4 regions of the Streptomyces sp. NPDC059373 genome follow, and region 4 is predicted to be linked to each of the others. Evidence: riboswitches for the same ligand, from Rfam matches in the RefSeq annotation. Region 4 holds a riboswitch; each other region holds the start of a gene.

Region 1 (5,546 bases), on a different contig from region 4:
CGCGCAGCCCGGAGCAGGCGGTACGCACGCTGCAGGCGGCGCTCGCCGGCCGGGAGTCGTACGGGCCGGCGCTTGTGTGTGTGACCGGCGCGTCCAACGTCACGGGGGAGTTGTGGCCGGTGCGGGAGCTGGCTGCGGCGGCGCATGCGAATGGGGCGCGGATCGTGCTGGACGCTGCGCAGCTGGCGCCGCATCACCCGGTGGATGTCGCGGAGCTGGATGTGGACTGGGTCGCTTTCTCGGGGCACAAGCTCTATGCACCTTTCGGCTCCGGGGTGCTGGCCGGGCGGGCCGACTGGCTGCGGGAGGCCGAGCCGTATCTCGCGGGGGGCGGGGCGTCGCGGCGGGTGGCGCGGCGGGCGGACGGCGGGGTGGATGTGGAGTGGCACGAGTCCGCTGCGCGTCACGAGGCCGGGTCGCCCAATGTGATCGGCGTCTACTCGATCGCCTCGGCCTGCCGCGCGCTGACGGAGGCCGGGTTCGACGGTCTCGTCGAGCGGGAGCAGCGGCTGGTGGCCCGGGTGCGGGAGGGGCTGGCGAGGGTGCCGCAGGTGAGGGTGTTGTCGCTGTTCGGGGATGACGCGCCGAGGGTGGGCGTGATCTCGTTCGTCGTGGACGGCTGGAACAGCTCGCACTTCGCCGCCGCGCTGTCCGCCGAGTACGGCATCGGCGTGCGCGACGGTCTGTTCTGCGCCCACCCGCTCGTCCGTACGCTGCTGGGCAGCGAGCCGCAGGACCCCGGCGAGTGCGGCGCGCCCGACGCCGCCCCCGGCGAGCGCTCGCTGAACGCCATCCGGGTGTCCTTCGGCGCCGGTACGCCCGACGAGCACGTCGACCGCTTTCTGACGGCGGTGGCCGAGCTCGTCCGTGACGGCGCGGCGTGGAACTACCGCACCGAGGACGGTCGCTGCGTGCCCGATCGGGGCTGAGTTCGCGAGTCTCCGGGCGGGTGCGGTGCGCCCGGCACGGCGGACGGAGTCCGGCGCAGCGGCTCGAAGCCCGCGTAGCGGTGCGAGAGGCGCGTTGGGAGTCGAGCCCGCACCGAGGACGGTCGCTGCGTGCCCGATCGGGGCCGAGTTCGCGGGTCCCCGGGCGGGTGCGGTGTCCCCGGCACGGCGGACGGCCGCTGTGTGGCCGATCGGGGCTGGGCGCTAGGCGTCGAGCCCGATGGCGAAGGCGGCTTCGAGGTCGTGCTGGGAGTAGGTGCGGAAGGCTACGTGGGTGTCGGTGGCCTCGACGCCGGGGATTTTGCTGATGCGGCCGGGGATGACGTCCGCGAGGTCGTCGTGGCGGGCGACGCGGACCATGGCGACGAGGTCGTAGGTGCCCGTGACGGAGTAGACCTCGCTGACGCCGTCGAGGGCGGCGATGGATTCCGCGATCTCGGGGATCCGGTCGACGCTGGTCTGGATGAGGACGATCGCGGTGATCACGGCTGAAGGTCTCCTTGGGTCGCGTGGGCGGGCTCAAGCTTAGGCGTTCGGCGGAAGCAGGCCCACGTACAGACGAAGCCGAAGACGAAGCCGACGACGTGGGCCAGATAGGCGACGCCGGGACCGGGGCTGGTGGTCTGGGAGGCGAGCCACTGGAGGGCGAACCAGAAGCAGAGGACCATCCAGGCGGGGAAGCGGAGGGGGAGGAAGAAGAGGAACGGGAAGAGGCTGGTGACGCGGGCCTTCGGGTAGAGGAAGAGGTACGCGCCGAGGACCCCGGAGATGGCGCCGGAGGCGCCCACCAGGGTTTGCGTGGAGTGGGAGTGGGCGAGGGCGAAGCCGTACGTGGCGAGGTAGCCGGCGGCGAGGTAGAAGAGCAGGAAGCGCGCGCGGCCCATGCGGTTCTCGACGTTGTCGCCGAAGACGTAGAGGAAGAGCATGTTGCCGAGCAGGTGCACCCAACTGCCGTGCACGAAGAGGGCGGTGAGCACCGACAGGAACGGTGTCTTGCCGAAGCGCGGGGTGGTGCAGCCGGCCGGGAGGTCCAGGCCGGTCGGTGACAGGCGGCCGTGCCAGAGCTCGTCGGGGATGACGCCCCAGTGGGCGAAGTAGCGGGCCTGTTCGCAGAGCAGGTGTTGGTGGCCGGTGCCGTAGACGGGGTTGAGGCCGGAGGCGGGGCCGGCGAGGAAGATGAGCGCGCACAGCCCGATGAGGGCGTACGTCACCACGGGTGTGCGGCGGACCGGGTTCTTGTCGTACACCGGGATGACCATGGAGCGATCATGGCGGAAGGTGCGTAAGGGGCATAGCGTGCCTCGCCGCAGCGCTGCGTACCGCCAAGGCCTTAGGGTGGCCGGAAGCCAGAGCCCGGTCCTGTCCGAAAGCACGAAAGAGGTCCGTCCGATGCCGGTTCCCCTGCCGACCGCCACCACGCGGTGGCGCTGCACGTTGTGCGGCAATCTGACCCGGTTCGATGTGACCCGTTCGAGCAAGGTTGTGGAGTACGTCCACCTGGATCTCGCGGGGGAGCCGAAGGTCGAGGAGACCGAGGTGATCAGCGAGGCCGTCGAGTCGGTGCGCTGCCGCTGGTGCAACGCCGTGGACCAGGTCGAGCTGGTGGACCGGCCCGGCGTGAACGCCGCGGATCCGGAGTCCGCCCAGGCCTGAGCTCCCCCGGCCGGACGCTGGGTGGTTCCCCCGCCGGGGGACAATGGAGACGTACAGGGGGAGCAGGGGGAGGCGTCGAGGGACTGGACAGGAGTGGCTGGTGGACCGGACCGGCGGTAATCCGCAGGCGGCGCAGGACGGTGAGGGTGTGGCTGACGCCTCCCCGTCGGCCGCCGGAGAGGCCGCCGAGCAGGCCGTCGAGGCCCTGGACCGCCCGCTCCCGGAGGGCGTACGGCACCGGGTGGTGGCGCTTGCGGCGGACGCGTTCGGCGGGCTGACGCACGCCGAGCTGCCGTCGCAGCTGCGCCCGTACGCCCGCTTCACGCCCAGCCGCCGCGCGAAGTTCGCCGCCACGGCGCTGGCCACCGCTCTGGAGGGCGATCCGGCCTTCCGGCAGCGGATCGCCGCCCGGCTGCGGGAGGCCCAGCCCGAACTGGCCGACGCCCTGGACGCGGGCACCCCGCCGCCCGCCGTGGATCCGCTGGACGTGGCGGCGGCGGCGTATCTGCTGCGTCCGCCGGGGTGGTCCAAGCTGGTCGCCGCCGCCGGTGAGGAGGCGCAGCGCGCCCACGCCGAACGGGCCGGCGAGGAGGCCGCCCGGGAGCTGGCGCAGCTGCGCGAGGAGCTGGCGGCCGCCCGCGAGCAGTCCCGTGGCGAGGCCGTGAGGGCCCGCGCCGAGCTGGATGCCGCCCGCAAGGAGGTCGAGTCGCTGCACCGCAAGCTGCGCAGCGCGGCCAGTGACGTGAAGCGGGCCGAGGCGGCCCTGCGCAAGGTCGAGCACGAGCTGGAGGAGGTCCGGTCCGCCGCCGCGGCCGACCGGTCCTCCGCCGAGGTCGAGGGGCGCCGTCTGAAGTCCCGCCTCGCCGAGGCCGAGGCGGCGGTGGAGGCGGGGCGCCGGGCCGTACGCGAGGGCCGCAGCGTGGAGGACGTACGGCTGCGGCTGCTGCTCGACACGGTCCTTGACGCCGCGTCGGGGCTGCGGCGCGAGCTGGCGCTGCCGCCCCGCGACACGATGGGCATCCTGCCGGCCGACACGGTCGACGCGGTCAAGCCGGGCGCCATCAGCCCGAAGGACATCGCACGGCGTGCTTTGTCCGAGAATGATCCCGCGCTGCTCGACCAACTGCTCGCGCTGCCGCAGGCGCACCTCGTGGTGGACGGCTACAACGTCACCAAGACCGGCTATCCGGCGCTGCCGTTGGAGAAGCAGCGGCTGCGGCTGCTGGGCGGTCTCTCGGTGCTGGCCGCCCAGAGCGGCGCCGAGGTGACGTGTGTCTTCGACGGGGCGGATCTGGACGCCCCGGTGCTGCTCGCGCCGCCGCGCGGGGTGCGGGTGCTGTTCAGCAAAGCGGGCGAAACGGCCGACGAGTTGATCCGGCGTCTGGTTCGGGCGGAACCTCCCGGTCGTCCCGTTGTGGTCGTTTCGGCCGACCGTGAGGTCGCGGACGGAGTGGCGAAGGCCGGGGCGCGTCCGGTGCCTTCCACGTTGCTTCTCAAGCGACTTGCGCGGGTGTGACGCGAACTCAGCGTTAGGTTGCCTGCACTGGCTGTGTGATCTTTGTAAAGAAAACAGGTTGCGGCAGAGTTTTTACATACTTTGATTTGAACGGATCACATGTTGGTCACTAGGGTCAGGGCTCGTACCTCCGCGAGTTCGATCATCCACCCAGGATGGTGGCGGGGGTCCCGCCGAGTCTGAAGCGCAGCCCCCCTCTGCGCTCGGAGCCGGGGAACCACGTTCCCGGGGTGAATCGGCACCAGGGCGCTCCGCGAGGAGTGTTGAGGTGTCGTAGGGCTTCTTCCAGCCCGAACCCGACAGCTCACCCGGTAGGCGGCTGGAGGAAGAGGAGCTCGCCTTCGTGGCGTCCCACCGTCGTCCCAAGCCGGCCAGTCGTACGCGGGTCACCGTGCTCACCGCGACCGCTGCCGCGGCCGTTGCCCTCACGTCCCAGGCCGCCCAGGCCGCGCCCGCCAAGCAGTCCGTCAAGACGGTCAAGGCGCAGGTCAACAAGCTTTACGACGAGGCCGAGCAGGCGACCGAGAAGTACGACGGTGCCAAGGAGAAGCAGCAGACGCTGCAGAAGCAGGTCTCCCAGCTCCAGGACGAAGTGGCCCGCGAGCAGAGCGACCTCAACAACCTCCAGGACGAACTGGGTTCGCTCGCCAGCGCCCAGTACCGCAGCGGCGGCATCGACGAGTCCGTACAGCTCCTGCTGTCCGCGAACCCGGACGACTACCTCGCCAAGGCCTCCACGCTCGACCAGCTGAGCAACAAGCAGGCCGACGAGCTCAAGCAGATCGCGGAGAAGCAGCGCACCCTCGACCAGCAGAAGGCGGAGGCCGCCAGCAAGCTCCAGGAGCTGGACCAGACCCGCACCGAGCTGGGTACGAAGAAGAAGGAGATCCAGGCCAAGCTCCAGAAGGCCCAGAAGCTCCTCAACACCCTCACCGCCGCCGAGCGGGCCAGCCTCGCCGCGCAGCAGTCCGCTGCCAGCCGCTCCTCCAGCTCGCGCGTCAACCTCGGCAACGACACCGCGGCCAATCAGCGTGCCGCCGCCGCTCTGTCCGCCGCCGAGACCAAGCTCGGTGACCCCTACGTCTACGGTGCCAGCGGCCCCAGCTCCTTCGACTGCTCCGGCCTGACCTCCTGGGCCTACGCCCAGGCCGGCGTCTCCATACCCCGGACCGCCGAGTCCCAGGCGAGCGCGGGCACGCGCCTGACGGCGAGCCAGCTCAAGCCCGGTGACCTGGTCATCTTCTACAGCGACTACCACCACGTCGGCCTCTACGCGGGCAACGGCATGGTGCTGCACGCGCCGCGCACCGGTGAGAACGTCAAGTACGAGGCCATGAGCGACATGCCCTTCCAGTTCGGCGTCCGCATCTAGCGCAGCCGCTGAGCCCGTTCGGGTGATGACGGGCTGTGCCCGGAGCGCGGTTGACCTG
Region 2 (5,546 bases), on a different contig from region 4:
CCGGTCTCACCGATCGCGTCCAGGACATTGTCTTCGAGGCCGCGCGACAGCATGTTGTACGCGGACTGGTGGATCAGCAGCGGAGTGCCGAGCTCGCGCAGGATCTCGGCGGCCCGGCGGTGCTGCTCGGCGGGGTAGTTGGAGATACCCGCGTACAGGGCCTTGCCCTGCTGGACCGCAGTGGCCAGGGCGCCCATGGTCTCCTCGAGGGGCGTGTCCGGGTCGAAGCGGTGCGAGTAGAAGACGTCGACGTAGTCCAGGCCCATCCGGCCCAGCGACTGGTCGAGGCTGGCCAGCAGGTACTTGCGCGAGCCCCACTCGCCGTACGGCCCGGGCCACATGTCGTAACCGGCCTTGGTGGCGATGAACAGCTCGTCACGGTAAGGCCGGAAGTCGGCGCTGAAGTGGGCGCCGAAGTTGGCCTCGGCGGAGCCGGCGGGCGGGCCGTAGTTGTTGGCGAGGTCGAGGTGGACGACGCCCCGGTCGACGGCGCGGCGCAGGATCGCGCGCTGGGTCTCCAGCGGCGCGGTGTCCCCGAAGTTGTGCCACAGGCCGAGCGAGACGGCGGGCAGCCGGACTCCGCTTTGGCCGCAGCGGCGGTATTCCATGGAGTCGTATCGGTCGTCGGCCGCGAGGTAGCTCACGCGAAAACTCCTGGGTCAGGTGCTGATGTAAGAAAATGTGCGGGATTGTGAGGCTACAGGCCCGGCCCCGGCGAATCCATCACGTAGCGCAGGCCGCCGAGCAAATGGTGTCGGAACACCGGGTCCGCGTACGCCTCGGGGGAGTGGCCGAGAGCGGTGTAGAAGGTACGGCCCCCGCCCGTGCCGCCGGAGTCGCGGCACCACACCAACGGGTGGTCGACGCCCATGCCGCCACCGTCGTACGAGGACTCGTCCGCCGACGCCAGCACCCGCATCGAGCCGCGCGGGCTGATCCGGAAGTCGTACCACTCGTCGGTGAACGGCCACACCGGGCCGAGGTGTTCGGTGGCCGGATGGCCGTGGTCCTCGACGGTGACCAGGCCGGGCTGCAGATCCGGGTGGCGGGCGAAGCGGGCGCCGAGCAGCTCGCCGTAGTACGGCCAGTCGTACTCGGTGCAGGCGGCCGCGTGCACGCCCATGAAGCCGCCGCCCGACTCGGCGTACGCCCGCAGGGCCTTGCGGCCTCGCGGGGTCAGGACCTCGCCGCTGGTGGACAGGAAGACCACTGCCCGGCAGCCGCCGAGCCCGTCCGCGAGGACCTCCGGGTCCTCGGTGGCCTCGACGCCGAAACCGTGCTCGGCGCCCAGGGCGCGGAAGGCCGCGATGCCGTCGGGGATGGAGTCATGGCGATAGGCGGTGGTCCGGGTGAAGACCAGGACCGGGGCAGGAGGCATGGCTCACACCCTAGGCATCGTCTTCTACCAGGTACAGGGCGGCGGCCGGTGGCCGTGGGAGACGACCGACGCGGGGTCACAATTGGCCCGATAGTCATGCACAAGACACACTTCGCCGGGGCGGTTTCCATCCGCGATGGGAGCACTTCCGGGCAAATCACCCACGGGTGATGGGCGTCACTCATGAAATACCGTACGGAATGCCGCAGACACTATGTGTCCACATCGGCCCCGTTTTGTGACTCTGCATATTGATCGAATTACCCACCGTCAGGGATCTGTGCACACAGAGCGGACACTTCTCACCCAAAGTCATCGAATTCTAAGATCGATTTGCGGCTTTCTTGATCCCGTGTTTACGCGCCTTGCTCAGTCGCGATGCCGTCGTCTAGCTTCACAGTCCCGCAGGTCAAATGCCTGCGGGATCCTCTCGGGCGGAACGCCGAATCCTGCCGCCGCCCATTGAGCAACCCCTGAGCACTTAAGGGCAGGAGCGGGGGACCCAGGTAATCGCCGTTCCGTCGGTCGCGGAACGGCTTGGGGTGAAGTCGCCGTGCAGCGCCGTTAATTCGGGCTGCCCGCGGCCGGGCATCTCCAGCCCGAACCCGACAGCTTACCTCGCAGGCGTCGGAGAGGAATTCGGCATGCCCGCAAAGGGAAAGCACCGTCGCGTCCGTACGAGCCGATTCACCCGAATCGGCGTCACCGCCGGCACGGCGGGTGCCGCCATCGCGCTGCCGATGGTCGGTGCCACCGGCGCCCACGCAGCCTCCGTGAGCACCTGGGACAAGGTCGCGTCCTGCGAGAGCACCAATAACTGGAGCATCAACACGGGCAACGGCTTCTACGGCGGCCTGCAGTTCACGCAGAGCACCTGGGCGGCCTTCGGTGGCACCCAGTACGCCGCGCGTGCGGACCTGGCCACCAAGGCGCAGCAGATCGCGATCGCCGAGAAGGTGCTCGCGGTCCAGGGCCCGCAGGCCTGGCCGGTGTGCGGTCCCAAGGCCGGTCTGACCAAGTCCAGCGCCGACACCTCCTCGGCCCCCGCCGCGTCCACGGCGACCACCCCCAAGAAGACGACCGAGACCAAGTCCTCGACCGCTTCGTCGCATTCGTCCGCTTCATCCGCTTCGACCCCTTCGAAGTCGAGCGGCGGAAGCTACACGGTCGTCAGCGGTGACACCCTCTCGAAGATCGCCGACGCCAAGGGCGTGGCCGGTGGCTGGCAGAAGCTGTACGCCGCCAACAAGAGCGTCGTCGGCGGCAACCCCGACCTGATCTTCCCCCACCAGGTCCTGACGCTCGGCCAGAAGGCCGCCGCCTCGACCGCCCACACCTCTTCGTCCTCCACCACGGAGCACAAGAGCACCGCTTCGGCCACCACCTCCTCGGCCGCGAAGACCGCCTCGTCCGGCACGAGCACCTCCTCCGGTTACACCGCTCCGGTGGACAACGTGGTCCTGGGCACCGCCTACCACACCGCCGGCTCCATGTGGGCCAGCGGTTACCACACCGGCCAGGACTTCATCGTCTCCACCGGCACCAAGGTCAAGGCCGTCGCCAGTGGCACCGTGGTCTCCGCCGGTTGGGGCGGCGCCTACGGCAACCAGGTCGTCATCAAGCTCGCCGACGGCAAGTACGCCCAGTACGCCCACCTGTCGTCGATCTCCGTCTCGGCCGGCCAGTCCGTGTCCGAGGGCCAGCAGCTCGGCCTGTCCGGCGCGACCGGCAATGTCACCGGCCCGCACCTGCACTTCGAGATCCGTACCACCCCGAACTACGGCTCGGACATCGACCCGCTGGCCTACCTCCGCTCGCACGGCGTGAGCATCTGAGCAAGGCTCAACCAGGTCCCATGTGCCTGTCCCCGCGGCGGCGGGGGCAGGCACATGCCTTTGTCCAGTGACCGAAACGGACCTCATATTTCCGGTTTTTGTTCCCTCTCGAACTGGCGATCAGTAGCCTGACGGGGCACTCCTGACCACTGCCGAACGCCTGACGAGCTGGAGACACCGATGGTGGAACGTCCCGCCTGGGCACCGCAAGGTATCGACCTGTCGGTACCGAGCGTGTCCCGCATCTACGACTACTACCTGGGTGGCTCGCACAACTTCGAGGCCGACCGGGACGCGGGTCGGCGGGCGATGGAGGCGTTCCCGGGGCTGCCGAAGATCATGCAGGCGAACCGGGCGTTCATGCGGCGCGCCGTCAGATACGCGGTGGACCAGGGCGTGACGCAGTTCCTCGACATAGGCTCCGGCATACCCACCTTCGGCAATGTCCACGAGGTCGCCCAGGGCGCGAGACCCGGGGCCACCGTCGTCTACGTGGACCACGACCCGGTCGCTGTCGCCCACAGCCGGGCGGTCCTGGAGGGCAACGAACGAGCCGACATCGTCTCGGCCGACCTGCGCTCGCCCCGCGACATCCTCGACAGCGAGCCGGCCCGCCGCCTTCTCGACCTCAGCCGCCCGGTGGCCCTCCTGCTCATCGCCGTACTGCACTTCCTCGAGGACTCGGACGAACCGCGCAAGGCCGTCGCCGAACTGCGCGACGCCCTCGCCCCCGGCAGCCTGCTGATCTTCACCCACGCCTCCACCGACGGCGGCCCCCGCAAGCCCGAGGAGGGCGACAAGGTCGAGGGCGTCTACCGCAACATCGGCTCGCCGCTGATCATGCGGTCGCGTACCGAGGTGGAGCGCTTCTTCGACGGCTTCGAACCGGTCGAGCCCGGCGTGGTGGCCATGCCGCTGTGGCGTCCCGACGGCACCGACGACGAGGACGATCCCGTCATCTACACCGGCTTCGCGGGCGTCGGGCGCAAGGCGTGACCACCTCCGCGGCCGAGGACAGGGCCGATGGACTGCGGCGCTTCGCGGCCATCTGGAGCCGGGCCATCTACCCGGCCACCGCCACCTCGATGACCCGCGCGGAGTTCGAGGAGTACCTCCTCCCGTTGGCCGGCGGCCTCAGCGAGGCGCTGCGGGCCCAGCCCTTCGACCCCCGGTTCGGCGCCGAGACCGGGGCCGCGCTGGTCGCCGCGCACTGCACCGACCCCGAGGCGCTGCCCCGCATCCTCGGCGTCATCGACTCCTACCTGCTGCTGTACTGCCCGCCCGGCGAGGCCGTCCCGGCGGACGAGGCAGCCGCCCGCTGCGGCCGGCTCCAGCACTGGCTGGCCGCCGGGTACGCCCGCAGCCTGCGCGACCGCACCCTCACCGAGCAGGAGGCCCTCTCCCGCGCCGCCCTCGCCGCCCGCACCGAGGCCGAACAGGCCCTGCACGAAAGCGAGGCCCGCTTCCGGGCGGTCTTCCAGGGCGCCTCCATCGGCATCGGCATCGCCGGCATGGACGGCACCATCCTGGAGGTCAACGACACCCTCACCCGCATGTTCGGCGGCCTCGAGCACCACGTACGCAGCCGCAACGTCAACGACTGGGGACACCCCGACGACGGCCCCGGAACCTGGGACATGCAGCGCCAGGTGGCCCGGGGCGAACGCGACCACTACAGCATCGAGAAGCCCTACTACCGCACCGACGGCACCGTGCTGTGGACCAACCTCACCGTCTCGCTGCTGCGTGACCCGGCCGGCACCCCGCAGTACATGCTCGCCCTCATGGAGGACATCACCGAGGAGCGCCTGCTGCGCGAGCGGCTGCGCTTCGAGGCCACCCATGACGCGCTCACCGGCCTCGCCAACCGCACCCTGTTCTTCGAGCGCCTCGAGGAGGCCCTGGCCCCCGGCACCGGCGCGGCCCGCATCGGCCTGTGCTACCTCGACCTCGACGGCTTCAAGGACGTCAACGACAGTCTGGGTCACGCCGTGGGCGACCGGCTGCTGGTCGCGGTCGGCGAACGGCTCCAGGCCTGCGTCACCTCGCCGGGGCAGCTGGTGGCCAGGCTCGGCGGCGACGAGTTCGTCGTCATCGTCGTCGACCCCAAGGCCCGCTCCGAGGTCACCGCCCTGGCCGACGTGATCCTGGGCGCCCTGGCCGCCCCGATCCGCATCGACGGCCGGGAGCTGTCCGTACGCTGCAGCATCGGCATCGTCGAGGGCCCGGCCGGCGCTCTCGGCCCCGCCGAGGCACTGCGCAGCGCCGACATCACCATGTACCGCGCCAAGGCCGCCGGCGGGAACCGCTTCGCCCTGGCCGACCCGGACGCC
Region 3 (5,546 bases), on a different contig from region 4:
GTCGCGGCGACCGGGGCCGGGATCGCGCTCCCACTCTTCGCCGCGGGCGGCGCGCAGGCCGCCGACGTCAGCACCAACACCTGGAACGCGGTCGCGCTCTGCGAGAGCGGCGGCCTGTGGAGCGCCAACACCGGCAACGGCTTCTACGGCGGGCTGCAGATCACCCAGGAGACCTGGGACGAGTACGGCGGCCGGGACTACGCGAAACGCCCCGACCTGGCCAGCGAGAACGAGCAGATAACCGTGGCCGACGACATCCTCGGCGCCCTCGGCGTCGACGCGTGGCCGACCTGCGCCGACATCTCGGGCCTTACCTTCGCGGTCAACGGCACCGCCTCCGGTTCGGCGTCGAGCTCCACCTCCGCCTCCCCGACGGACGGGGCCACCGCCACCCCCACGGACGGGGCCACCACTCCGACCGACGGTGCCACGGACACCCCGACCGACTCCGCCTCCGGCTCCACCTCGAACACCGGCAGCGGCGACTCGACGAAGGCCACCGCATCGCCGGACCCGTCGTCCACCGAGGCCGCGGCCCCCACCCCCTCCGCCCCCTCCCGCAGCACGGGCCGGCACGCCAAGCCCGAGACAGCCCCCGCCACCGCGGAGGCCGCCTGGGGCAAGCTCACCCGCAGCGCGGCCAAGGCGGACGCCGACACCACCGGCCCGCAGCGCTACCGGGTGCGCGACGGCGACTCGCTCTGCGACATCGCCGCCGAGGAGCACGTGACCGGCGGATGGCGCGCCCTTTACGAGGCCAACAAGACCGTGATCGGTGACGATCCGGGAGTGATCCACCCCGGACAGTATCTGACGGTGGGGTAGCCGGTGTGACAAGCCTTACCCGGAGGTTTGGGTACGGAGTGTCCGTTCAGCCCTGATTCACCCGCTCTCACCTGGAATTATGTGAATTCCGATGGTCGGGATCGGCGCGTCGGTGGTGATCTTGGGGGGATTGCCCCTTAACCAGAGCTTTGCTTACGGTCGACATCGCTCGCCGCCGCGGGCCCCGCCGGTCAGGAACGCCGAATCCTGCCGCCGACCGACGGGAACAGTCGACGCGAAAGCGCCGTAGGCAGGAGCGGGGGACCCACAGGTTCGCCGCCGTACGGAAACGGATGGATCCGGCTCCGTACGGCTTGGGGTTAAGCGCTGCGCGCATGACGCGCAGCACCGGGCACTCACACGGCCCGAACCCGACAGCTGACCTCGCAGGCGTCGGTGAGGAACCAACTCAAATGATTCGTCGTGCCTCCAAGACGGTCCGCTACGCCCTGCTCGGCGCCGTCGCCACCACCGCTGTCGCCGTCCCGATGCTGACCGCCACCACCGCCTCCGCCGCCTCCACGTCCGCGTGGGACCGGGTCGCCGCCTGCGAGTCCACCAGCAACTGGCACATCAACACCGGCAACGGCTTCTACGGTGGCCTGCAGTTCACCAACTCCACCTGGAAGGCCTTCGGCGGCACCAAGTACGCCGCCCGCGCCGACCTGGCCACCAAGAACCAGCAGATAGCCATCGCCGAGAAGGTCCTGGCCAGCCAGGGCAAGGGCGCCTGGCCGGTCTGCGGCAAGAACCTCTGACACCGGCTGTTCACCCCACGGCTCCCCGGCCGGGCACGCACTTCCCCCCTGCGTGCCCGGCCGGGGCTTTTGGTGTCGGCTAGGCTCAGCACGAAAAAGAAGAGACATCCAAAGGAGACTCACGTGCCGTCCATCGACGTCGTCGTAGCCCGGGAAATCCTCGACTCGCGAGGTAACCCCACCGTCGAGGTCGAGGTCGGCCTCGACGACGGAAGCACCGGACGTGCCGCTGTTCCGTCCGGGGCCTCCACCGGAGCGTTCGAGGCCCTCGAACTCCGGGACGGCGACAAGAGCCGCTACCTCGGCAAGGGCGTGGAGAAGGCCGTTCTCGCCGTCATCGAGCAGATCGGCCCGGAGCTCGTCGGTTACGACGCCACCGAGCAGCGCCTGATCGACCAGGCGATGTTCGACCTCGACGCCACCCCGGACAAGTCCTCGCTCGGCGCCAACGCCATCCTCGGCGTCTCGCTGGCCGTGGCCCACGCCGCCTCCGAGGCCTCCGACCTCCCGCTGTTCAGGTACCTGGGGGGCCCGAACGCCCACGTGCTGCCGGTCCCGATGATGAACATCCTCAACGGCGGCTCGCACGCCGACTCCAACGTGGACATCCAGGAGTTCATGATCGCCCCGATCGGCGCGGAGTCCTTCTCCGAGGCCCTGCGCTGGGGCGCCGAGGTCTACCACACCCTCAAGGCGGTCCTGAAGGAGCGCGGCCTCTCCACGGGCCTCGGCGACGAGGGCGGCTTCGCCCCCAACCTCGACTCCAACCGCGCCGCCCTCGACCTCATCGTCGAGGCCATCAAGAAGGCCGGCTACCAGCCCGGCCAGGACATCGCGCTCGCGCTCGACGTCGCCGCGTCCGAGTTCTACAAGGACGGCTCGTACGAGTTCGAGGGCAAGGCCCTCTCCGCAGCCGAACTCACCGCGTACTACGCCGAGCTCGTCGACGCGTACCCGCTGGTCTCCATCGAGGACCCGCTGTTCGAGGACGACTGGGACGGCTGGAAGACCCTCACCGAGCAGCTCGGCGACAAGGTGCAGATCGTCGGCGACGACCTCTTCGTCACCAACCCCGAGCGCCTCCAGAAGGGCATCGACAACAACACCGCCAACGCCCTCCTGGTCAAGGTCAACCAGATCGGTTCCCTGACCGAGACCCTCGACGCCGTCGAGCTCGCCCAGCGCAGCGGCTACAAGTGCATGATGTCCCACCGCTCCGGCGAGACCGAGGACGTCACCATCGCCGACCTCGCCGTCGCCACCAACTGCGGCCAGATCAAGACGGGCGCCCCCGCGCGCTCCGAGCGCGTCGCCAAGTACAACCAGCTCCTGCGCATCGAGGAGATCCTCGACGACGCCGCGGTCTACGCAGGCCGCTCCGCGTTCCCCCGCTTCAAGGGCTGACAGCCGGCCCCGCCGGGTTGTGGGTAGGTCGTTCCGCCTGAGGCGAGCGAAGCGAGGTGGGGGTCCCCCCCGGCCGAAGGCCGGGGGAGGGCTGGCACAACCCGGCCACGGGCCTGCACTCGACGGCGAAACCCCATGGGGTCCAGGGGCAGAGCCCCTGGTTTCGGGAAGGGGCGGGGTGGGGGAAGACCCCCGGGCCCCCGGCCCGCGTAGGGTGACCGAAGGCCAAGCCGCCGACCCAAACGCGAACCCCCACCGGAGGTGCCCGTGCCGGACCGCTTCTCCACCGCGACGCGGATCCGCGCCCTGGGCGCGCAGGCGCAGGCCCGCGTGTACCGGGCGACGGGCAGAGGCCCGAGCGCGCCGCGCCGGAACCGGCTGACCGGCCGGGCGGCGCTGCTGGCGCTCGTGGTGTGCGCGCTGGTGGTCGCCCTGGCGTACCCCATGAGGCAGTACATCGCGCAGCGCAGCGCCATCGCGGACCAGCGCCGCCAGGCGCAGGACGCGCGCAAGCGGGTGGAGCAGCTCCGGGAGCAGAAGGCGCGCTGGCAGGACCCGGCGTACGTACGGAGCCAGGCGCGGGAGCGGCTGAACTACGTCCTGCCCGGTGAGACGGGATATACCGTGGTGACCCCGGGTGCCACCGCGCAGAACAGCGCCGACCGGCACGACGCGAACGAGGCCGCCGGCCTCAGGCCCTGGTACGCGAACCTCTGGGACGGCGTGGACCACGCCGACGGCTCCGCCCCCGCCCACGCAGCAAGCAACTAACGAACGGCACGAGAAGACACCCCGCATGGAAACGCCCCCACCCGCCACTCCGCACACCCCGCCCACCGACGAGGACATCGCCGCCTTCAAGGAGCAGCTGGGCCGCCCCCCGCGCGGCCTGCGGGCCATCGCGCACCGGTGCCCGTGCGGCAATCCGGACGTCGTGGAGACCCAGCCGCGCCTTGAGGACGGCACGCCGTTCCCGACCCTCTACTACCTGACCTGCCCGCGCGCCGCCTCCGCGATCGGCACCCTCGAGGCGGACGGCGTCATGAAGGAGATGACGGCCCGCCTCGCCGAGGACCCGGAGCTGGCGGCCGCGTACCGGGGGGCCCACGAGGACTACCTCCGGCGCCGTGACGCCATCGAGGTCCTGGAGGGCTTCCCGAGCGCCGGCGGCATGCCGGACCGCGTGAAGTGCCTGCACGTCCTGGTCGGCCACTCCCTCGCGGCCGGCCCCGGGGTGAACCCGCTGGGCGACGAGGCCATCGCGATGCTGCCGGAGTGGTGGAAGAAGGGCCCGTGCGTGACGCCGTGCGGCGCGCCGGACCCGGCGGACGGCTGGGAAGTGCACAGCACGGGCGAGGGCGCCGATCGAGGCCACTTCGCCTTCAGGCCGATCGCATCCGAAGGATCCGAAGGAGACGCCGAGTGACCCGGGTCGCGGCCATCGACTGCGGTACGAACTCCATCCGCCTGCTCGTCGCGGACGCGGACCCCGCCACCGGCGAGCTCAAGGACCTGGACCGCCGGATGAAGATCGTCCGGCTCGGCCAGGACGTGGACCGTACGGGCCGGCTCGCGCCCGAGGCGCTGGAGCGCACCTTCGCCGCCTGCCGTGAGTATGCCGCCGCGATCGAGGAGCTGGGCGCGGAGCGCGTCCGTTTCGTGGCCACGTCCGCCTCCCGCGACGCCTCCAACCGCGAGGACTTCGTACGCGGCGTCGTCGGCATCCTGGGCGTGGAGCCCGAGGTGATCACCGGCGCGCAGGAGGCGGAGTTCTCCTTCACCGGGGCGACCAAGGAGCTGACCGGACGGGACGACCTGGCGAAGCCCTACCTCGTGGTGGACATCGGCGGCGGCTCGACCGAGTTCGTGGTGGGCGACGACACCGTCACCGCCGCCCGCTCGGTCGACATCGGCTGCGTACGGATGACGGAGCGGCACCTCGTGCGCGAGGGGAAGGTCCTCGACCCGCCGACCCTCGGCGCGATCACCGCCATAAAGGCCGACATCGAGGCCGCCCTGGATCTGGCCGAGGAGACGGTGCCGCTGAGGCAGGCTCGTACGCTCGTCGGACTGGCGGGGTCCGTGACGACGGTGGCCGCGATCGCGCTGGGCCTGCGCGCGTACGACTCGACGGCGATCCACCACTCCAGGATCGGCGTGGAGCGGGTCCGGGAGATCACCGGGCAGCTGCTGGCGGCCACGCACGCGGAGCGCGCGGCGATCCCGGTGATGCACCCCGGACGGGTGGACGTCATCGGTGCGGGGGCCCTGATCCTGCTCGAGATCATGGAGCGGACGGGGGCCGGAGAAGTGGTGGTCAGCGAGCACGACATCCTCGACGGCATCGCCTGGAGCCTCGCCTGACGGCACCCGCGGCGGCACGCCCGAGATTGTTTGTGAAACTCTTCACATGAAGTTCCGGCCCCACGGCCCAGTTTGCGAAGGCCGAGGGGTCCGACAGCCCTCAAAACCCCTTGCGGGACTGTGTTTCCGCCATATTGCGTGATCCCTCGCCGCCCCGGCCCCCGCGACGATCTCCGCACTTCAAAGGGGTCGATC
Region 4 (5,546 bases):
TCCAGCAGATCGGCCGCCTCCTGGTCGGTGGGCTCGGCGACCGACGCCCCGGCGTGTCTGCGCGTGCGTACGAACCCCTCGGACTCCAGCGTCCGCAGCGCCTCGCGCACCGGGACCCGCGACACCCCGTACCGCTTGGCCAGCAGTTCCTCGGTCAGCCTGCCGCCCGGCGGATAGAAACCGCTGATGATGTCGTCACGGATCGCCGTGCACACCGCTTGGGCGGAAATACGACGCCCTGCGCCGCCCGTCCCGTTCACATCCGATCCCACATCGCCGGTCCCTTCATTTCCCCGTCCGGATTAATCGCCGCGTAACGCAGGTCTAGACGTTTCTTCGGCGACTCTATTCCAGCACAACCGGGATTCCGAGGGCAGCCCCTAATTCGGCGAGTATTTTTGGACACACGAAGGCCCCGGCGGGTGGGGGGCCGCCGAGGCCTTCGTTGTGGGGGGAGGATCGCCGGAGCGTCAGACCGTCACGCCGTGCTTCCGCAGGTACGCGACGGGGTCGACGTCCGAGCCATAGCTCTGGGTGGTGCGCACCTCGAGGTGCACATGCGGTCCGGTCACATTGCCGGTCGCGCCCGACAGGCCGAGCTGCTGACCTGCGGACACCGTCTGGCCGACCGAGACGCCGATCGAGGAGAGGTGGCCGTAGAGCACGTACATCCCGTCGGACATCCGCAGGATCACGTTGTTGCCGTACGAGCCGCCCCAGCCCGCCTCGACGACGGTCGCCGGGCCGACGGCGTGGACCGGGGTCCCCGTCGAGGCGATGAAGTCCGCGCCGGTGTGATAGCCGGACGCCCACAGACTGCTCGTGGCGTGATACGGCGTCGATATGGACGAATTGACCGGTTTCACCCAGCTCGTCAGGCTCTTCCGGGCTCCCGCCGAGCGCGACGCGCGGGCCGCGCGCTGCTTGGCCGCGGCGGCAGCCTGCGCCTTGGCCTTCGCCTCCCGCTCCTGCTTGGCCTTCGCCTCGGCGGCGGCCTTCTTCTTCGCCGCGTCGGCCGCCTTCTGCTGGGCGTCCGCCTGGGCGGCGATGTGCGTGGCCAGGCTGTCGGTCACGGTCGCGACCCGGGTGAAGGCGGTGGTGTCCACCGCCTGGGCCTCGGTGGCCGCCGCTCCGGTGGTCACGGTGGCCGCGAGCACGGCAGCGCAGGCCAAAGTCGTACGTATGGTGAGCGCCATGGGTGGGCGAGTGTCCTTTCCTTCCTTCTCGCCTACCGGGTTAGCTGACGGGTTCGGAGCAGGAAGGTCTCCTACGAGCTGCCTGAGCAGGCTCGATTCACCCCAGGGGGACATGATGTGGGTCCCCGGCTCCCCAGGCTCACGCCCTGCGGGGACTCGGCGATCGTTGCTCCGGTGCCGCGTGCTGCGGCTGCTTCTGCCGGACAACGAGCGATGACGCTAGCCGCGTCCTGCGCCGGTAACCAAAAAAATCGGACCATGTGTGCGGGATGCCACACCAGGGGGCACAGGGGGCGGTCTCCCCCACCCCGCCCCTTCCCGGGCCCGCACCCCGGACCCCCAACGCCCTGGCGGGGCGTGGGGGGCACGAACACTGGTCCCCGCCGTTGCCGGGGTGCGGGTGGGCCGGACCTCAGGAGGAGACGACGTCCACGGGGCCGATGCCGAGGGCCTTGACGGGCTCGGCGATCGTCGCGGCGTCGCCGACGAGGACGACGACGAGGCGGTCGAGGGGGAAGGCGCTGACGGCGGCTGCGGTGGCTTCGACGGTGCCGGTGTCGGCGAGGCGGGCGTAGAGCTGGGCCTGGTAGTCGTCGGGGAGGTGCTGCTCGACCTGGTCGGCGAACGTGCCGGCGACCGCGGAAGCGGTCTCGTAGCGGAGCGGGGCGACGCCGACGAGGTTCTGGACGGCCACGTCACGCTCGGCGTCGGTGAGGCCGTCCGCGGCCAGCGTGCGGAGCACCTGCCAGGTGTCGGCGAGCGCGGGGGCCGTGACGTCGGTGGCCACGGAGCCGCTGATGCCGAGCAGGGAGGCGCCGGTGCCGTCGGGGGTGGAGAGGAGGACCTGGCCGAAGGCACGTACGCCGTAGGTGTAGCCCTTCTCCTCCCGCAGGACGCGGTCCAGCCGGGACGTGAGCGTGCCGCCCAGGCAGTAGGTGCCGAGGACCTGGGCCGGCCAGACCGGGTCGTGGCGGTCGGAGCCGGTGCGGCCGATGAGGACCTGGGTCTGGACGGCGCCGGGGCGGTCGACGATCACGACGCGCGCATGGTCGTCGGAGGTGATCGACGGCAGCGGGCGGCGCTCGGCCGGCTTGCCGCTCCACTCGCCCAGCGTCTCGGCGAGCAGCGCGTCGAGGTCGATGCCGGTGAGGTCACCGACGACCACGACGGTCGACGTGGAGGGCCGCACGTGGGCGTCGTAGAACGTCCGGACCGCCGCCGCGTCGATCCGGGCGACCGTCTCCTCGGTGCCCTGGCGGGGCCGGGAGCAACGCAGCTCGGGCGCGAAGAGCTCCTTGGACAGCGCCATGGCGGCCCGGCGGGCGGGGTTCGCCAGCTCGTGGGGGATCTCGTCGAGCCGGTTGTTGACCAGCCGTTCGACCTCGCTGTCGGGGAAGGCGGGGGCGCGCAGGGCGTCCGCCAGCAGCCCCAGGGCCTTGTCGAGCCGTGACGCGGGGACCTCCAGCGAGACCCGAACGCCGGGGTGGTCGGCGGCGGCGTCGAGCGTGGCGCCGCAGCGCTCCAGCTCGGCGGCGAACTCCTCGGCGGTGTGCTTGTCGGTGCCCTCGGAGAAGGCGCGGGCCATGATCGTGGCCACGCCGTCCAGGTCCTCGGGTTCGGCGTCGAGCGGCGCCGAGAGCAGCACCTCGACGGCGACGACCTTCTGGCCGGGGCGGTGACTGCGCAGGACGGTCAGCCCGTTGGGCAGGGTGGAGCGGCCGGGCGCGGGGAAGTCCCACGGCTTGGGCTCCCCTGCCTGCGGCTGCGGGTGGAACGTCATGGTGGGTGCGACGTCGGTCACTGGTCCGCGCCTTCCTCGTCCTGGTCGTCGTCGTCATTGGCGGCGCCCGTCGGCTCGTACACGAGCACGGCCCGGTTGTCGGGTCGCAGGGTCGCGGCGGCGACCTCCTTGACCTCCTCCGGGGTGATCTCCAGGACCCGCTGTACGGCGCTGAGCGCCAGCTGCGGGTCGCCGAAGAGCACGGCGAAGCGGCACAGTTCGTCGGCGCGGCCGCCGACCGTGGCCAGCCGGTCCAGCCATTCACGCTCCAGCTGGGCCTGCGCGCGCTCCATCTCCTCCGGGGTCGGGCCCTCCTCCGCGAAGCGGGCCAGCTCCTCGTCGACCGCAGCCTCGATGTCGGGCACCTCGACGCCGCTGGAGGTCTTCACGTCCAGCCAGCCCAGCGACGGCGCCCCCGCGAGCCGCAGCAGACCGAAGCCGGCCGCGACGGCTGAGCGGTCCCGCCGCACCAGCCGGTTGTGCAGCCGGGAGGACTCCCCGCCGCCCACGATGGTCAGCGCCAGGTCGGCGGCGTCGGACTCCCGGGTGCCGTCGTGCGGCAGCCGGTACGCGGCCATCAGCGCCCGGGACGGCACGTCCTCCTCGATGACCTCGCGCAGTTGCCCGCCGATCACTCCGGGGAGTGAACCGTCGCGCGGCTCGGGCTTGCCGTCGTGGGCGGGGATGGACCCGAAGTACTTCTCGACCCAGGCCAGCGTCTGTCCGGGGTCGATGTCGCCGACCACTGCGAGGACGGCGTTGTTGGGCGCGTAGTACGTACGGAAGAACGCCCGGGCGTCCTCCAGCGAGGCCGCGTCCAGGTCGGCCATCGAACCGATCGGGGTGTGGTGGTAGGGGTGGCCGTCCGGGTAGGCGAGGGCGGTCAGCCGCTCGAAGGCCGTGCCGTACGGGACGTTGTCGTACCGCTGGCGGCGTTCGTTCTTGACGACGTCGCGCTGGTTGTCCAGGCTCTCCTGGTCCAGCGCGGCCAGCAGGCTGCCCATGCGGTCGGCCTCGAGCCACAGGGCGAGTTCCAACTGGTGGGCCGGCATGGTCTCGAAGTAGTTGGTGCGCTCGAAGCTGGTGGTGCCGTTGAGCGAGCCGCCCGCGCCCTGGACGAGCTCGAAGTGGCCGTTGCCCTTGACGCTCCCGGAGCCCTGGAACATCAAGTGCTCGAAGAGGTGGGCGAGTCCGGTACGGCCCTTGACCTCGTGGCGGGAACCGACGTCGTACCAGAGGCAGACCGCGGCGACCGGGGTGAGGTGGTCCTCGGAGAGCACCACGCGCAGGCCGTTGGCCAGGCGGTGCTCGGTCGCGGTGAGGCCGCCGGATTGTGCCTCCGGCGTGGCCGTGTGACCCATGGGCAAGCTGTCCTTCCGGTCGCATGCTCTGTCTTTTGTGCTGAGTCCTGCCACTCTAGGCAGCGTGCCGACCGTGCGCGAAGTTCCCGATCGGGGCGTCTTGAACCCGGGGGGTGGTCGGCAGTGTCAGTAGGGCGGTCCACAATGGACCGCATCACGTTACGCCGTACCCGCACAGGTCCAGCCGAAGGAGCAGCGCCGAGATGGCCCGCCGCACCACGAAGACCCCGCCGCCGGACGACTTCGAGGAGCGCATCCTCGACATCGACGTCGTCGACGAGATGCAGGGTTCCTTCCTTGAGTACGCGTACTCGGTCATCTACTCGCGTGCGCTGCCCGACGCCCGCGACGGGCTCAAGCCCGTCCATCGCCGCATCGTCTACCAGATGAACGAGATGGGGCTGCGCCCCGAGCGCGGTTACGTCAAGTGTGCGCGCGTCGTCGGTGAGGTCATGGGCAAGCTCCACCCCCATGGCGACTCCTCGATCTACGACGCCATGGTGCGCATGGCCCAGCCCTTCTCCATGCGCCTCCCGCTGATCGACGGCCATGGCAACTTCGGCTCGCTCGACGACCTGCCCGCCGCCATGCGCTACACCGAGTCGCGGATGTCGGGCGCCGCGCAGCTCATGGTCGAGTCGATCGACGAGGACACCGTCGACTTCGCGCCCAACTACGACGGCCAGGAGCAGGAGCCGGGTGTCCTGCCCGCCGCGTATCCGAATCTGCTGGTCAACGGCTCCTCCGGGATCGCCGTGGGCATGGCGACCAACATGCCGCCGCACAACCTGGGCGAGGTCATCGCCGCCGCCCGCCACCTGATCAGACACCCGGCCGCCGACCTCGACGCCCTGATGCGCTTCGTACCGGGCCCCGACCTCCCGACGGGCGGCCGGATCATCGGGCTGACCGGGATCCGGGACGCGTACGAGAACGGGCGCGGCACCTTCAAGATCCGCGCGACGGTGTCGGTGGAGGACGTGACCCCGCGCCGCAAGGGCGTGGTCGTCACCGAGCTGCCGTTCACGGTCGGCCCGGAGAAGGTCATCGCCAAGATCAAGGACCTGGTCGGCTCGAAGCGGCTGCAGGGCATCGCCGACGTGAAGGACCTCACCGACCGCGAGCACGGACTGCGGCTGGTCATCGAGATCAAGAACGGCTTCAACCCGGAAGCGGTGCTGGAGCAGCTCTACAAGCTGACGCCGATGG

Evidence for each region. Region 4 has a riboswitch for cyclic di-AMP ahead of ACFXJ5_RS25280 (M23 family metallopeptidase). Riboswitches for the same ligand answer to the same signal wherever they lie in the genome.
Region 1: linked by a shared signal. The riboswitch ahead of ACFXJ5_RS17355 (NlpC/P60 family protein) and the one ahead of ACFXJ5_RS25280 (M23 family metallopeptidase) in region 4 are both predicted to bind cyclic di-AMP.
Region 2: linked by a shared signal. The riboswitch ahead of ACFXJ5_RS26510 (transglycosylase family protein) and the one ahead of ACFXJ5_RS25280 (M23 family metallopeptidase) in region 4 are both predicted to bind cyclic di-AMP.
Region 3: linked by a shared signal. The riboswitch ahead of ACFXJ5_RS30080 (transglycosylase family protein) and the one ahead of ACFXJ5_RS25280 (M23 family metallopeptidase) in region 4 are both predicted to bind cyclic di-AMP.

What each region holds. Positions count from the first base shown of each region.
Region 1 is NZ_JBHYXC010000010.1:179,341-184,886, forward strand. It holds gene ACFXJ5_RS17330 (aminotransferase class V-fold PLP-dependent enzyme) at 1-929, shown strand, start outside; gene ACFXJ5_RS17335 (Lrp/AsnC family transcriptional regulator) at 1,152-1,433, opposite strand; gene ACFXJ5_RS17340 (rhomboid family intramembrane serine protease) at 1,430-2,206, opposite strand; gene ACFXJ5_RS17345 (hypothetical protein) at 2,337-2,600, shown strand; gene ACFXJ5_RS17350 (NYN domain-containing protein) at 2,698-4,116, shown strand; cyclic di-AMP (ydaO/yuaA leader) riboswitch at 4,292-4,449, shown strand; gene ACFXJ5_RS17355 (NlpC/P60 family protein) at 4,460-5,488, shown strand.
Region 2 is NZ_JBHYXC010000023.1:5,779-11,324, forward strand. It holds gene mgrA (L-glyceraldehyde 3-phosphate reductase) at 1-644, opposite strand, end outside; gene ACFXJ5_RS26505 (ThuA domain-containing protein) at 698-1,378, opposite strand; cyclic di-AMP (ydaO/yuaA leader) riboswitch at 1,839-2,020, shown strand; gene ACFXJ5_RS26510 (transglycosylase family protein) at 2,023-3,213, shown strand; gene ACFXJ5_RS26515 (SAM-dependent methyltransferase) at 3,397-4,209, shown strand; gene ACFXJ5_RS26520 (putative bifunctional diguanylate cyclase/phosphodiesterase) at 4,206-5,546, shown strand, end outside.
Region 3 is NZ_JBHYXC010000029.1:64,552-70,097, forward strand. It holds gene ACFXJ5_RS30075 (transglycosylase family protein) at 1-825, shown strand, start outside; cyclic di-AMP (ydaO/yuaA leader) riboswitch at 1,058-1,233, shown strand; gene ACFXJ5_RS30080 (transglycosylase family protein) at 1,239-1,583, shown strand; gene eno (phosphopyruvate hydratase) at 1,707-2,987, shown strand; gene ACFXJ5_RS30090 (septum formation initiator family protein) at 3,255-3,758, shown strand; gene ACFXJ5_RS30095 (DUF501 domain-containing protein) at 3,784-4,413, shown strand; gene ACFXJ5_RS30100 (Ppx/GppA phosphatase family protein) at 4,410-5,351, shown strand.
Region 4 is NZ_JBHYXC010000021.1:687-6,232, forward strand. It holds gene ACFXJ5_RS25275 (GntR family transcriptional regulator) at 1-272, opposite strand, end outside; gene ACFXJ5_RS25280 (M23 family metallopeptidase) at 471-1,196, opposite strand; cyclic di-AMP (ydaO/yuaA leader) riboswitch at 1,211-1,368, opposite strand; gene ACFXJ5_RS25285 (M16 family metallopeptidase) at 1,609-2,997, opposite strand; gene ACFXJ5_RS25290 (M16 family metallopeptidase) at 2,994-4,337, opposite strand; gene ACFXJ5_RS25295 (DNA topoisomerase (ATP-hydrolyzing) subunit A) at 4,541-5,546, shown strand, end outside.